2 regions of the Bacillus thuringiensis genome follow, and region 1 is predicted to be linked to the other one. Evidence: riboswitches for the same ligand, from Rfam matches in the RefSeq annotation. Region 1 holds a riboswitch; the other holds the start of a gene.

Region 1 (8,267 bases):
TCTATTTTCATGCTTATTGGCGTAGGAATACTATTTGGTACTAGCTATGGCCGAGAGCTTCGTATAACAATCGCTGGAAGTATACTAACTTCTCAGCATCCACAATATGCGAAATATACATTCCTAACCCAAAAGGAACTAGATAAACTGCAAGATAGAATTAATCATCCGAAATGGTCAAACAGTGATGAGCATATTTATAAAAAAATAGCAGGAAAAAGATTAGAAGAATTAAAAAATCAGCCATTAGAAATTGATGTAGAAACAATTAAAAGCAATAAAGATAGTCGTTTTCTTTTCGAAGGAAGGTTAGTTACCATTAGCAATCCCTTCAATGTTAAACTTGTTAGCCATCAAGGAACACAGGGCGCTAACAGGGGAGAAAAAATTAGTGTAATGGCAAAACGTAATCATGCACTTGTTGCTGTGAATGCAAGTGGATTTGCTGATGAAACAGGAAGGGGTGGAGGAAATGTTGCAACTGGAATAGTAATAGAAAATGGGGAAGCTATTGATACGAATATGGATAGAAATACCCCTACAATTATTACGGGTTTAACAAAGTTTGGGCAAATGATAACAGGAAATTATTCTACCCAACAACTTTTGGATAAACAAGTCGTTTCAGCGGCAGGATTTATGCCACAGTTAATTGTAAATGGAGAAAAAATGATTACAGAAGGAGACGGTGGTTGGGGCTCTGCACCGCGAAGTATTATGGCACAAAAAGAAGATGGTACAATTATGTTTCTAGTTATTGACGGAAGACAGACGCATAGTATAGGGGCTACGTTAAAAGAGTGTCAAGATATTCTATATGAAAAAGGAGCAATAAATGCAATGGCAATGGATGGAGGATCCTCTGCTACTCTATATTTAGGAGGAAGGGTTATAAATTCACCTTCTACATTGTCTCATGAAGATCGCTATTTACCGAATGCTTGGGTGGTAATAGCCAATTCGAAGCAAAAAATAAAGATGACAATAGATGGAGAAAAAGTAAATCCCAAAACATTAGATAATATTGGTACAAATATTTAAACCCATGTATGAGCTACTTATATAAATAAAGATTTTAAAACCGCAAAATGTATTAATGAATAAAATCCGTAAAATGAAATCAGTACACAAAAAGGAGAAATTGTATAATTGCATAAAGTTTATGAAAAAATGAGAGTATAATTTGGTATTGTGTAATAAAGATAAGGCCCACCTACGGAAATAGGTGGGTTTTTTGTTGGGTATTTTTATCTCATTGCACAAAAGGGAATTTCTATTAAAACTATAGCATATTTTTATAGCTCTTATATTGAGAAAAAGAAAAGACACCCAAACAAGAGTGTCTTTTCCCATAGTTTTTAGCAGAAGCAAGAAGCTCCAACAATAATTAATAAAATAAATAATACAACTAATAAAGCAAATCCTCCTGCAAAGCCACAGCCGCCACCGCAACTACCACCAAAGCCCATAATAATTCCTCCTTTAAATAGTAGGAGAAAAATAAGGAGTCACTCATGTATTTTAATGGATTCAAATTACTTTATGTTTTTATGGATTAATTGAGCAGGTCCTTTTAAAAATAAGGGAAAGATGATTTAGGGCGCTTCACCTGAATAGAAATAAATTGCACATTTTCTTAAAAATAAACTATTGAATTATATCAATAATTAGATTAAGTAATATAATGTATTAATCCTAGCAGAAGGGAGGAATAACCATGCAATTAGTTTGTTTTAAAGTAGTAAGTGGACAATACTTCTTAGTTGTAGAGGGTATCGAGATTCCTGTACCAATTCCAGCGTTTGCTGCAGCTCTATTAATTGGTTTAGGAGTAATCCCGCTTTGTTCTTAATATAAAGAACTCCAAACAGCCCTACCTTTCAATTGATAAGCCCTCAAGTGTAAGAATGCTTGAGGGTTTTTATAATAAAGAAAAGACACCCAAAGGTGCCTTCCTCCGACTTGAACCACTTTAATTTTAATGATATGTATTAGACGCCAATTCAATTATTATTTTACTATGTTAAGTAATATTGTACATTGAGAAATATGGTATACCTCTTTATTTAAACGTAAAAAGCCCTAGAAGGGGTATCGCCACATCCCCATCAAGCTAAGGGGGACAAGAGGGTATATGTGAATGTGTTTTTTGAAATTTCTACGACTACACTAAAGATGTGCATAACAAATAAACCTATTAAATAGGTGTTTTTAAAAATATTATGCAACTTGGAAACTTTGTGACAACGTATAATCATACACAACACCTAAGATATCAAAGACTGTTTTCTTTTCGTAACGGTGAGATTTTCGTCCGTTTTTTTCTAACAGGTAAAACAAACGCAATAAAATTTTTAATAATTCATCGATGCCTTTCTGTAGTCCCTCATAAAACAATAGATAATAATTCTTTATCATATAGATGGATTTGTATTTGTAATTTTATTTCAGGATCACAGGAGAAGCGATTTCAATAGTTTGTTTTCAATCTTTCGATTGATTATAAGTTTATAGATAACATTGGAGGCATTGGAGATTACTGTATAAAATAAAGCGTAGGAATATATCTGAAAATAAAAGCACATTCTCCGTCTTCTTTAAAATAATAAAAAGGAGAATATGCCAAAATAGAGGACTAAATCGGTTCAGCTGCTTGTAATATTGCGTCTAATAAACCTGGAAAACGTTTATTCAAGTCATCTATACGAAGGGAATTGAATCGCTGAGTGCCCTCTACTCTCGTATAGGTAATTCCTGATTCCCTCAATACTTTATAATGATGTGAAAGAGTAGATTTTGGAATAGGAATATTAACATTCCCGCATGATTGCTCTCCTATCTTTGCAATTTCCCGAACGATTTGGATTCTGATTTGATCACTAAGAGCATCTAGAACGGTTGTTAAACGAATATCGTTTGTTTCTGGATGAAATAATTTTCTCATTTTAATTCTCCTGTTTTTGAAAATGTCTTATTGGTATTATACTACAAAATATATCCTTGCTCTATTTTCTTATAATGAGCAGGATGCAGTATGTGAGAATCTCGAAACATATATTGTAATGTTTTATTTGCAACGCAATATAATTTATGTTAGGATTCATATTGTTCCATGATACTCGAAATATGAAACTAATTATATGCTTTAAAAATTTAGTTAACGTACAACTTTTAATAGGTTGGCACTATTTTCTTAAATAAGCAGCTAACTATATGAAAAGAATACAAACTAAAAACCTTACTCATTTTACCTTATTTAAATTCATTCTTTTTCAAGTATTATAATGAGAAACGCTTATCGGGGATATGGAATATTTGTATTATCAATTCGGAAATAACAACTTTGAACTTCGGAAAGAATTTCAATTACAAGGAGACAACATCATGAATAATAATTATTCATCTATATTTAAACCTTTCAAATTACCATCGGGGATAGAATTAAAGAATCGTATTCTCATGGCACCAATGACAACTTCAGCATCTACACCACATGGTGACCTGAAAGAAGAAGAATTAATATATTATGCTCGCCGTGCGAAAGGCGGGATTGGTGCGGTAATTACATCTTGTGCACATGTAGAACTACTTGGAGTAGGATTTGAAAATTCGATGGGAGTAGAATCTGATGCCCGTATTCCTAGCTTAACAAAATTAGCGAATACAATTAAAGAGAATGGTGCAAAGGCTATTTTACAAATTTTCCATGCAGGACGAATGACAAACTCTACATTATTAAAAGGTGAGGAGCCTGTATCAGCTAGTGCAATTCCATCGTTACGACAAAATGCTGAAACACCACGTGAGATGAGTAACGATGAAATTGAAACGACGATAAAAGCGTTTGGAGAAGCAACACGCCGTGCAATAGAAGCTGGATTTGATGGCGTAGAAATTCATGGTGCAAATACATTTTTAATCCAACAATTTTTCTCCCCACATTCAAACCGACGAACAGATAAATGGGGTGGCAGTGTAGAAGAACGTATGGCATTTCCTTTAGCGGTAGTGGAGTCAGTGAAAGAAGCTGTTAAAAATCATGCGAAAGAACCATTTATTGTAGGATATCGTCTTAGTCCAGAAGAGCGTGAACAACCAGGTATCACAATGGATGATACAATTAAACTAGTAAAAGTATTAGCGACGAAAGAATTAGATTATATCCATGCATCGGTTGGGAATTTCTTCGGCGGATCTTTACGTAACTCAGAAGATACAGTTTCTCGTGTACAATTAATTCAAGAAACAGTTGGTAATGAAGTACCTGTTATCGGTGTAGGAGCACTTCAAACACCTGAACAAGTCGAAAAAGCACTTTCGATAACTTCATTAGTTTCATTAGGACATGCTTTAATTATGGATCCAGAATGGATGGAAAAGACTCAAAATAGTGAAGAGAAAACTATTTTTGATGCATTATATGTTAGCAAAAAGGAGGAGTTAGATATTCCAGAAGCACTTTGGAATAAGCTTGTAAATACTTCAGGATGGTTTAATATTCAGGATTGAAATTTAAGTAATAAAGATCCTATATCATACAATTGAAATGATTCAGTATTATATTTAGAAGAATGAATTAGTCCTGGAATGGTTTGTAAATATTCTTGATAAAGAGGGTAGTCCCATCACTTGTGATTCATATATTGTAGAAGAGGTGATGGATTATGGCTACCAAAACATCTCCACTTAAACTAGGCAATGAAATATATGGTACGATAAAAATTGAAGAAGCGTTTCTAACAGCTTTAAAGATGTACTTTATAAAGCAGCAAGAAAAAAAACTCCTAGTTAATCAGGAGTTTTTTTGTTGAAGATGATAACATGGTAGAAATGGTTATTCAGTTTTGTAGATCCATACATACTCTTCACTAATATAAGTATCCAAATATTTCCATTGCTAAACCAGGGGAGGTGTATCTTGATAATATAATTGGTAAAAGATATTTAACCAATTTATGAACAGAGGATAAAACTCAATAATAGAATATTAATATCAACGCAATTATCAATGATATTATCGAAAATACAATCATAAATAATAAAGCTCAGTCATGAGTTATCGCCCTGTTACCGTCATTCCTGCTGTATAAATCGTCTCTACAGAATCATCAGCACTTACAACTTCAACTTTGTAGCGGTATGTTCCAGTGTCGTAAATGTTTTGGCCATATCCTGTGAAAGTTGAAATTTCATCATTTGAGCCAGCTGGAACCCATTGATTTTGCCAATGGAAACTAGTTTCAAATTCTCCCCAGCTATCTCCATATTTTTTCTCAAGGCTAACATTGTAATAAATATCTTCAGCTCGGTTGTTTGTAATTCTTGCAATTGTACTGTTGCCAAAAGTAACTTGTGTAGAATGTACTTGAACTGTAACACCGTTCACCGTTTCGCTAGGACCACAAATATAATGACAGCCCTCATTAAATTCATCAGCATGTGCCTTTGGTGTATCTAAATTTATAACCGTTAAACCGCCTAAAGCTAACGCACCAGTCAACGCAATTGTAGCTAATTTTTTCACGATAATCCCTCCTATTAACCGCTATAAGTGAATGTTTTTGTTTTTACGTATTCATTGCCAGCATAAAAAGATTTCTATGACTCATTTTTATCACCCTTCAGCTTATATAATTCGACAAATGGTGATAATTTCCTGTAAATAAAATGAATAAGCACTCCCGCAGGAATGCTTATTCAAATTCAATTTCTGTTTTATTGTCTGATGTGAAGTATCTTGGAGTAGCACCACACGCCCATCAACTTAAGGATTTTATAACACCCCAAACAAGAAAATGTACATTTCCTCCTGGAGATGTACATTTTTTCGTTTTTGGGTATTCGCTTTTCTTAGCTTGATGGCGATGTGGTCTCGTCACACGTCCTTAAGTTGCGGTGATCCCCATAGCCAAAGAAGTAAGAAGATATTTAGAAGTGCATCAAATTTTGAGGAAGTGCTTGTGAACCGAATCGTAAATAGATGAGGTTTTGTATGTTCGATTTTTAAATAATACCCAAGAAGGAGTGGGTTGTGTTTATAGTAATAATCTATTTTTTGTATTTCTATAATAGGTAATTTTTTTAAAAAAACAGAATTATCTTGACAGTTATTGAATGGATTGATAAGGTTATAAAAAAAATATTTCTTATCCAGAGAGGTGGAGGGACTGGCCTTATGAAACCTCAGCAACAGGTCTGCTTAAGTAGACACTGTGCTAATTCCAGCGGGTGATAATCCTGATAGATGAGAGCTTTCGTTTTTATTTGTCAGTAGCGCCCTCTTTTTTAGAGTGCGCTTTTGTTTTTTCTGGATAGTAACTAAAGGAGATTAGAAATGGAGAACAAAAATGGGCAAGAATTTCAAAGGAAAATGCAAGCACGTCATTTAGTCATGCTATCACTTGGTGGGGTGATTGGAACTGGCTTATTCTTAAGCCCAGGTTACACTATTCAACAAGTTGGCCCGTTTGGAACAATTCTATCCTATCTAATTGGTGCGCTAGTGGTTTATCTAGTTATGCTATGTTTAGGAGAGCTTTCCGTACATATGCCTGAAACTGGCGCATTTCATAGTTATGCAGTTAAATACATTGGACCGGGTACAGGGTATACAGTAGCCTGGTTGTATTGGTTAACTTGGACTGTTGCTTTAGGTTCTGAATTTACAGCCGCAGGATTACTTATGAAGCGATGGTTTCCATCGATAAAGGTTATAGCTATTGTGATTTTTATTGTTTTAGGAGTAGCGGCAATGCTAGGGTTTCTTCCGATGACCCATTCAAAAGCAGCACCATTCTTTTCTAATTATACAAGTGGAGGTTTATTTCCCCATGGTGCTACGGCCATTATAATGACCATGCTTGCGGTTAATTTTGCTTTTTCGGGAACAGAATTAATAGGCATTGCAGCTGGAGAAACAGCGAACCCGGAAAAAATGATACCGAAGGCCATTCGAACTACTCTGTGGAGATTGATTATCTTTTTTGTAGGAACGATTGTTGTTTTATCTGCGTTATTGCCTATTTCCGATACAGGGGTATTAGAGAGCCCTTTTGTTGCAGTTCTAGAACGAATTGGGGTGCCATATTCAGCTGACATAATGAATTTCGTTATCTTAACAGCCATTTTATCTGCGGCAAACTCAGGCCTTTATGCCTCCTCTAGAATGCTTTGGTCGCTTGCTAATAAGAATACGATATCCCCGATTTTTGGAAAAATGACAAAACAAGGTGTTCCAATCAACGCCGTCATTTTCAGCATGGTGGGTGGAGCTTTGGCTTTGCTCTCGAGTATTGTGGCACCAGATACTGTCTATATCGTACTTGTTTCCATTTCCGGTCTAGCTGTAGTTGTAGTTTGGATGAGTATTAGTGCTTCCCAGTTCCTATTTCGCAGACAATTTTTGAAAGAAGGAAATTCTGAAAAGGACTTGATTTATCGCACACCACTATATCCATTAGTACCAATTGCTTCTTTCATCCTTTGTCTGGCATCGTGTATTGGAATTGCATTCGATCCAACACAGAGAATCGCTTTATATTGCGGCATACCGTTTATTTTGTTTTGCTATGGAAGTTATTATCTAAAAAAAAATCTAAAAAAGAGGGGCGTAGATTATGTCGAACAAAATCAACCCAATTGATGATATTTTATCCCAACATTCCATTATGATTCTTGACGGAGCATTAGCTACAGAATTGGAGGCACATGGATGTAATTTGGACGATCCCCTTTGGTCGGCACGTGTGTTACTAGAAAATCCAGAACTAATTTATCAGGTTCATTTAGATTATTTTATTGCTGGAGCGGACTGTGCCATAACAGCAAGCTATCAAGCTACTATTAGTGGTTTTTCCACGCGTGGAATACAAGAACAGGAAGCTTTGAAATTAATTAAGAAAACGGTGTTACTTGCAAGAAGGGCAAGAGATGATTTTTGGAAGGAAAATAAGCAAACGAATAGGGCTAAACCATTGGTTGTTGCATCAGTTGGGCCGTACGGGGCTTACCTTGCAGATGGTTCAGAGTATGTAGGCAACTATGGTGTGACAGATAAAACATTAGCAGACTTTCACCGTTCGAGAATGTCCGCGTTAATTGAAGCAGGTGCAGATCTATTGGCATTTGAAACGATCCCTTCCCTGCAAGAAGCAAGAGTATTAGATACATTATTGCGTGAGTTTCCAGAAACATATGCGTGGCTTACCTTTTCGCTAAAAAATGAGAAAGAGATTAGTGAAGGTATGAAACTCGTGGAGTGTGCACGA
Region 2 (8,267 bases), on a different replicon from region 1:
ATTTTCTTATCCCATTATAATTTGGATTACCTTACTGTTCGCTAGCTACTTTCATTCATAAAAAAAGACCAGGAAAACTCCTGGTCCATTACTCTACTTAACAAACATTGGATTCTACGTTATACAAAATTGGAAGGTACAGAATTAGGGTTCGTTTGTTAAGTAGATTATATGTTGAACGAACTAACAGCGGAGGGGTTCCTTCTGTTAGTCCATTAAACCCAATCATTATTTTACGATTTTTTCAAGCTCCTCAAGTGAAAGATCAACTGAAATTGAACCATCATTCGTTTCTTTCTTAATTGCATCTGTTACTTCTTTTGAATGATACAATTCAATTACTTTTTTCAGTGTTGGATCATCTTTATCTTTCGTACGAGCTGCGAAAATATTAATATAAGGCTTCGCATTTTCATTCTTTGGATCTTCTAAGAAAATAGGATCCTTCGCTGGATCTAATCCAGCTTGACCAGCAACACCGTTATTAATAACTGATGCCGCTACATCTTTTAACACACGAGGTGTTTGCTGTGCGATAACCGGCGTGATTTTTAACTTCTTCGGATTTTCAGCAATGCCGCTTGGATCTCCAAATAAGCCAAAATCTTTTTTAAGCTTTAATACTCCAGCTGCATCAAGAAGTTTTAATGCACGTGCTTGGTTCGTTGGATCGTTTGGAATTGCAATTTCTGAACCATCTGGAATTTCATTTGCCTTCTTATATTTTTCAGAGTATAAACCCATTGGCGCAATTTGCGTTGTACCAACAGCTGTAATATCTAACTTATGCTCTTTTTTAAATTGCTCTAAGAAAGCAATATGCTGAAATGAGTTTAATTCAATATCTCCATCAGCTAAAGCTTTATTTGGAGTTGTATAATCAGAGAACTCCACCAGTTTAATCTTAATCCCTTCTTTTTCAGCTTTTTTCTTCAAAATTTCCCAAGCGTCTCCATCCGTTCCAGTTACACCGACGCGAATTACTTTTTCTTTCGCTCCTGCACCCGTGTCTCCACTTGAGCAGCCACTTAATGCTGAGACTCCTACAATTGCTGATAATGCAAATGCTAAAATTTTCTTCATTTTCTTTTCCTCTTTTCCTTTTTATGATCTGCGTAACAAGACTTTCGCAAAGTAGTTTCCTAAATTTTGAGCTATCTGCACGAGAATAATAAGTAAAACAACCGTTACGAACATAACTGATGTATCAAAACGTTGATAACCATATGTCATTGCCAAGTCACCAAGACCGCCACCACCGACAAGCCCAGCAACTGCAGAAAATTCAATTAAACCAACTGTCATAAATGTGACACCTAAGATTAATGGTGCTAACGCTTCTGGTACAAGGATTTCAAAAACGATTCTAATTGGCGAGGCGCCCATTGCTTGCGCTGCTTCAATTACTCCTTTCGGAACGGAAACAAGATTTGTTTCAACCATTCTAGCAATACCAATTGATGCGACTAACGTCATCGGGAAAATTGCTGCTGCTGTTCCAATCGTCGTTCCAATAACGCTTCTTGTTAGTGGGCTTAAAGCTACTAAAAAGATAATGAATGGTACCGGACGAATTGTATTAATTATGATGTTAAGAATAGAAAAGACCCATTTATTTTCTAAAAAGTTTCCTTTTCTCGTTACATATAAAAGTAAACCTAGAGGTATACCCAGAATTGTAGCGAATATAAGGGTTACAATTACCATTAAGAGGGTATCCCCCGTCGCATCTAGTATGCGCGGCCAAAATATACTCCAATCAACTCGCATGAGCTTCTACCTCCTTCAGCTGCACTTGCAGTCTTAGATGTTGTAATGCTTTTTGAATTTCCCTCTGCTCACCTTGCAATTCTACAAGCAGATTTCCAAATAGCACATTTTGAAGTTCAATAATATTTCCGTACAGTACATTTACATCAACGTTATAGTTTTTTGCGATATATGATAGTACCGGCTGTCCTGTCTCCTCACCAGTAAATGTTAGACGATAAATTTGACCACCATTTTGAATTTTCGCTAGAACACTTTCTGGTAAATGATCATTAATAACAGAACGTACAAAGTTTTGAGTCGTCTTTGTTTTTGGTTGTGTGAAAACGTCAAACAGTTTTCCTTCTTCAATAACTTTTCCCTTCTCCATTACAGCTACACGGTGGCAAATTTCTTTCACAACATGCATTTCGTGTGTAATAAGAAGAATCGTTAAATTGTATTCTCGATTTACTTTCTTTAATAAGTTTAGAATTTCTGTCGTTGTTTCTGGATCTAAAGCTGATGTTGCCTCATCACATATAAGAATATCTGGCGATGTCGCAAGTGCTCTAGCAATGCCAACTCGCTGCTTTTGTCCCCCTGATAACTGCTCTGGATAATAGTTTGCTTTATCTTCTAACCCTACAAACTTCAGCAGTTCATTCACTCGTTCTTTTATCTCGTTCTTTGGCAATTTCGCTAACTTTAATGGATAAGCAATATTCCCAAACACTGTTCTTGAATTAAATAAATTAAAGCTTTGAAAAATCATTCCGATTCTTTGTCTTAGTTTGCGTAATTCTTTCGTCGATAATGATGTAATATCTTTATCATCTATTGAAATCGTTCCTGCCGTTGGTCTCTCTAACATATTTACTAAGCGTAATAATGTACTCTTTCCAGCGCCACTAAAACCGATAATGCCAAAAATTTCGCCTTTCTCAACTGATAATGTTACATCCTCCACCGCATGAACAGATTGCCCAGCTGATTCATACACTTTACTTACATTGTTAAAAGAAATCATTTTTCCCCCTCCTATATGCTGTAAAAACTTAAAGTAGAGCTTTCGAGGTAAAATAAAAAGTGCCCTCCTTCTTATCAACCATAAAGATAAGAAGGAGAGCACTTATATGTACTCGTTCACATCTTCTCATCTTCCAAGCCTTTATATGGCTTGCTGGAGTTAGCACGGTATTAAAAAACCCGTTGCTGAGGTATCGTAGGGCCAGTCCCTCCACCTCTCTGGATAAGAATGTATCGATTTAATTGTCGTTTAATTAATTCTCATTATAGAACTCAGAATAATAAGAGTCAATACATTTTTTAGAAAAATATTAATTATTCCTTTATTAAAATTTTCAGATGAAAATTCATAAGAAAATAGTAACTTTCAAAGTTATGTAAAATTCTTCTTCCTCATATTTTTAAACAGGAGAATCCTCTCTACGAATTGAATAAATTTATTTGAATATGAAACTCGGAGGAAGATAAATATATGAAAACAGCTCTTTTACTCGTCGATATTCAAAACGATTATTTTCCAAATGGAAAGATGGAATTGCGTAATCCAGTAGAAGCAAGCGAATATGCTAATCAGTTATTACAACACTTTAGAACAAACAGCGAACCTATTTTTCATATCCAACACGTAGCTATAAAAGATGACGCTACTTTTTTCCTACCTAATACAGAAGGTGTACATATTCATGAGAAGGTACGTCCACTTAGAGAAGAAACAGTTATACTCAAACATTATCCAAATAGCTTCCGAGAAACTAATCTTCTAGAGCAATTACAGCGTTTAGACATTGAACATGTCGTCGTATGCGGGATGATGACTCATATGTGTATTGATGCTACAGTAAGGGCTGCATTTGATTTTGGATTTCAATGTACCGTTATACACGATGCTTGTGCTACAAAAGACCTTTCTTTTAAGAACGCTACTATACCAGCTGTTTATATTCACAATACAATTTTAGCTAGTTTAAATGGCGTATATGCAAATGTAATAAGCACGAAAGAATTTTTAGCTACATAAAAAAACACTCCTTTCAGTGAGCAAAACCGAAAAGAGTGTTCCTTGTCGAACCATAGATTTTCTTTCAAATTGTATTATACAGGAAATTCTCAAAATGAATACTAAAAAATATGACTAATAAGTCAACTTTTCTCATCATTTCATTTCTGTTCACATGTTTATCCCGCTATTAATAGGTTTTAGCTCATCCCCTTCAAACGAAGGTAATATGTGGGATTTCAATTTTAAAAGGAGCTCTTCACATTTTGTGAAGAGCTCCTCTACTATTTCTTATAAAGTTTCAGAAGTAGTTTTTGCTTGCATGTGAAGTGCTAAGTAGTCAGGTCCACCAGCTTTAGAGTCTGTACCAGACATGTTAAAGCCACCGAATGGTTGGTAACCTACGATTGCACCAGTACATCCACGGTTGAAGTATAAGTTACCAACGTGGAATTCTTCACGTGCTTTTTCAATATGGTCACGGTTGTTAGTAACAACAGCACCTGTTAAACCGTATTCTGTATTGTTTGCAATTGCAAGCGCATGATCAAAGTCTTTTGCTTTACAGAATGCTACTACTGGTCCGAAGATTTCTTCTTTCATTAAGCGAGCATCTTCTGCAACGTCAGCAACGATTGTCGGTTGGATGAACCAGCCTTTAGAATCGTCCCCTTCGCCACCTGCTAGAATTCTACCTTCTTCTTTACCAATTGCAACATAGCTCATTACTTTATCGAATGCAGCTTGGTCATTAACAGGCCCCATGTTTGTACCTAATACTGCTGGGTTAGCAACTGTTAATTCTTTTGTTAATTCAACAGCACGATTTAATACATGATCATATACATCTTCATGGATTACTGCACGAGAACATGCAGAACATTTTTGTCCTGAGAATCCGAATGCTGATGCAACGATAGACTTAGCTGCTAATTCAAGATCTGCTTCTTTATCAACAACGATTGTATCTTTACCGCCCATTTCAGCGATAACGCGTTTTAACCAAATTTGGCCTGGGTTTACTTTCGCTGCACGCTCATAGATACGGATACCTACATCACGAGATCCCGTGAAGCTTACGAAACGTGTACGAGGATGATCTACTAAGTAGTCACCAACTTCAGAACCGTTACCTGGAACGAAGTTTACTACGCCAGCTGGTAAGCCAGCTTCTTCTAATACTTCCATAAATTTCGCTGCTACTACAGGAGTTGTACTAGCTGGTTTTAGTAATACTGTGTTACCAGAAACTAAAGCAGCTGTTGTCATACCTGCCATAATTGCGAATGGGAAGTTCCAAGGAGAAATGATAACACCTACTCCTAATGGAATGTAAGAGAAACGATTATATTCAATTGGACGGCTTTCTACTGGAATACCGTCTTTTAATTTTAACATTTGACGACCATAATATTCCATAAAGTCGATTGCTTCTGCTGTATCAGCATCTGCCTCATTCCATGGCTTACCTGCTTCTTTTACAAGAATAGCAGAGAATTCATGTTTTCTGCGACGAACGATTGCTGCAGCACGGAATAAAATGTCTGCACGCATTTCTGGCTTTGATTTTCTCCAAGTTTGGAATGTTTCATCCGCTACTTGCATTGCTTTTTCAGCTAACTCACGGCTTGCTTTTGAAACACGACCAACAAGTTCCTCTTTATTTGCAGGGTTTACAGAAACAATTTTGTCTTCTGTAGTGATTTTTTCTCCCCCAATAATTAATGGATAGTCTTGTCCAAGATAAGATTCTACTTTCTTTAAACCTTCTTCAAACGCTAATTTGTTAGCCTCCACTGAAAAATCTGTAAATGGCTCATGTTTGTATGCTACTACCATTTTTTTTAGCCTCCCCTTAGAAAAACGTTTACATTTTACAACATTATTCTACACGATAATTTAGATTTATTCAAATATTCCTAGACTTATATTTTAAAAATTAATAAATTTTTAAAATATAATAAAAAAAAGAGATTCATACATGCGTATGAATCTACAAAATATGAGTATATTCCAAAACATTTTTCCCGATCAATAATATAGTAACTAATAAAAATAAAGTCCTTACATATCCAACGCCTTTTTGAACCGCAAACTTCGATCCCAAATAAGCACCTAAGATCATTGATAATCCCATGATAATACCGTATTCAAAATGAATTATGTCTAAAAATAAAAAAGTAATTAAAGATACAATATTACTAACAAAGTTCAAAAGTTTTCCAGATGCTGCCGCTTGAATAAAATCCAAACCAATTAATAAAAATGCAAAAATTAAAAATGACCCTGTCCCTGGTCCAAAAAATCCATCATAAAATCCTATCATTAAAATAACAAAGAAAAATATTAATGTTTTTCTTTGCGTCATCTTCTTATAGGTAGACACACTTCCCCAATTCTTTTTTGCAATAATATAAATAGCAATAAATACCAACATTACAAGTACTAATGGGCGTAAAATATCCGATGGAATAAATTTTACTACTAAAGCACCTGCAACAGCTCCAACAATAGTTAACGGGATTAACTTTCCTACAATTTTAAAATCAACTTTTCCTGATCGAATGAAATACATCGCACTCGTAAACGTCCCCATTGTTGCCGCTAATTTATTCGTTGCAATTGCCGAAGCCGGCGATAAGCCAACAAACATAAGCGCAGGAAGCGAAATTAACCCTCCTCCTCCAACAACGGAATCAATAAAAGCTGCTAAAAAACCAAATGCAATTAATAAAATAATGACTTGAAAACTTAATTCTTCCATGAACTTTACCCCTTACCCCTATTATTTACAACATTTTAAATTATAACAAAATTACATAAGAAAAAAAGCTGTTCCATAGAGGAACAGCCTTCATATTTAATCTAAAATTTTCACAAGTGGTTCATCTTGTTTTGCTTCACGTATAATAATAGCTTCTGGGCGTTCTACAGATTTAATCGTTACTTGTACTTTCATATAATTCGGGAAGTATTCCATAACAAGCCCTGCCACATATTGTGTAAAACCAATTATTTCAGCTTTTCCATTAAACTGGACAGGAATATCAAGCTTCATTTCTCTTAATTCATCATCTCTATACATACCAGTACCAATAACAGCTGTATAGTCACCTTGGAAATAATCGCTTAGTTTTGCCTTAAAGTTGGATACTCTTGCAAGATCTTCACGTTTATTATCTGTTTTCGCTTGCTCTGATGGGAACAAATAATATTTCTCATTAATTTGTTTCCAATCTTCAACCGTTTCACTACCTTTTTCTACATTTGCATAAGAAACAAAATTACCTGGCACGAGCGAAGACTTTGGAGTTTGACGATAAATCGCAAATGTTATCGGAATATTTTTTGTATCAGGTTGTTTTTGATGTATGACTTTCAAAATTTCTTGCGCCATTTTTTTCCCTTCAGCTAACATCTTTTCATCCGGGATTGCAGCTTCACGTGGATAACCATGCTCTTCGTTAAAATATTGAACAGAATTCATCGCTAATCCAACTACCATACCAACACGTTCCTCACCATTATCGCCTTTTTTCACATAATAATCATGCTCTAAAATATTTGAAATATATATTGGATTTTTTTTATTTTTCACTTCTAGTGATTCGGATCCCGTTCCTAATGCAGGGTTTAATCCTATATTAGGAAATTTAACTGCATCTTTTTTTAATTTGTCTTCTAGTTCCTTTTGTTCAGCATCTGTACGTTTTCTTTTAACAAGCATCTGTATCACTTGAGTATCTAGAGCACTTCCGCCTTTTAAAAAATTATCTTTCGTATTAAATGATTCTTTTGCAATTCGCATTAATCCTGTTTCAAATTCATCTATATCAAGACGACTATTTAGCCCTTGTACCACTAAACCACGTGCATTTCCACCATCAAATGGAATAGTCGTCTTATAATATTCATCCGAAATAGCGTATTTTGGAACAACTGATTGTTCCTTTGCTTTCCCCGATTTCTCAGCCACTTTTTCATCTTTGTCGGCACCTGCACTACACCCACTTACAAGTAGGCCCAGGCTTAATATCGCTAATGCTATTTTTTTCATGGTAAGTTTGCACCTCTTACTTATTTAGCTCTTGTAAGAACCTCTCTTCATTCCAAACCTCAACATTATGTTTCTCCGCTTGTGCTAATTTCGAACCAGCTGCTTCACCTGCAACAACCAAATCCGTACTCTTACTAACACTTCCTGTTACTTTTCCACCTAATGCCTCAATCTTCTTCTTCGCTTCACTTCGTCCCATAACTTCTAGCTTACCTGTTAAAACAACCGTTTTTCCTGCGAAGTAAGATTCAACATTTTGTAAATCTGCAATTTTTATACCTTTGTATGTCATATTCACGCCATACTCTTTAAACTGCTGTAATAACTCTAATACATCTTCATTATCAAAATATGTCACAACAGATTGAGCCATTTTTTCGCCAATTTCATTAATTGCTTTTAGTTCTTCTTCTGTTGCTTTTACAAGCTCATCCA

What was found. Region 1 has a riboswitch for S-adenosylmethionine ahead of AC241_RS27995 (amino acid permease). Riboswitches for the same ligand answer to the same signal wherever they lie in the genome.
Positions count from the first base shown of each region.
Region 2: it holds a riboswitch for S-adenosylmethionine, as region 1 does, so the genes downstream of both, AC241_RS01820 (methionine ABC transporter ATP-binding protein) here and AC241_RS27995 (amino acid permease) in region 1, are expected to answer to the same signal.

Region 1 covers NZ_CP012100.1:170,070-178,336, reverse strand. The annotation lists gene AC241_RS28015 (phosphodiester glycosidase family protein) at 1-1,041, shown strand, start outside; gene AC241_RS33590 (YjcZ family sporulation protein) at 1,359-1,469, opposite strand; gene AC241_RS35755 (hypothetical protein) at 1,718-1,852, shown strand; partial or broken gene AC241_RS33585 (IS4 family transposase) at 2,221-2,436, opposite strand; gene AC241_RS28010 (ArsR/SmtB family transcription factor) at 2,636-2,944, opposite strand; gene AC241_RS28005 (NADH-dependent flavin oxidoreductase) at 3,385-4,509, shown strand; gene AC241_RS34945 (hypothetical protein) at 4,665-4,811, shown strand; gene AC241_RS28000 (hypothetical protein) at 5,057-5,524, opposite strand; SAM riboswitch class I at 6,144-6,251, shown strand; gene AC241_RS27995 (amino acid permease) at 6,335-7,642, shown strand; gene mmuM (homocysteine S-methyltransferase) at 7,617-8,267, shown strand, end outside.
Region 2 covers NZ_CP012099.1:328,572-336,838, reverse strand. The annotation lists gene AC241_RS01835 (HXXEE domain-containing protein) at 1-61, shown strand, start outside; gene AC241_RS01830 (MetQ/NlpA family ABC transporter substrate-binding protein) at 229-1,083, opposite strand; gene AC241_RS01825 (methionine ABC transporter permease) at 1,105-1,770, opposite strand; gene AC241_RS01820 (methionine ABC transporter ATP-binding protein) at 1,760-2,779, opposite strand; SAM riboswitch class I at 2,903-3,008, opposite strand; gene AC241_RS01815 (cysteine hydrolase family protein) at 3,251-3,796, shown strand; gene pruA (L-glutamate gamma-semialdehyde dehydrogenase) at 4,067-5,614, opposite strand; gene AC241_RS01805 (TSUP family transporter) at 5,769-6,539, opposite strand; gene AC241_RS01800 (CamS family sex pheromone protein) at 6,636-7,832, opposite strand; gene ligA (NAD-dependent DNA ligase LigA) at 7,849-8,267, opposite strand, start outside.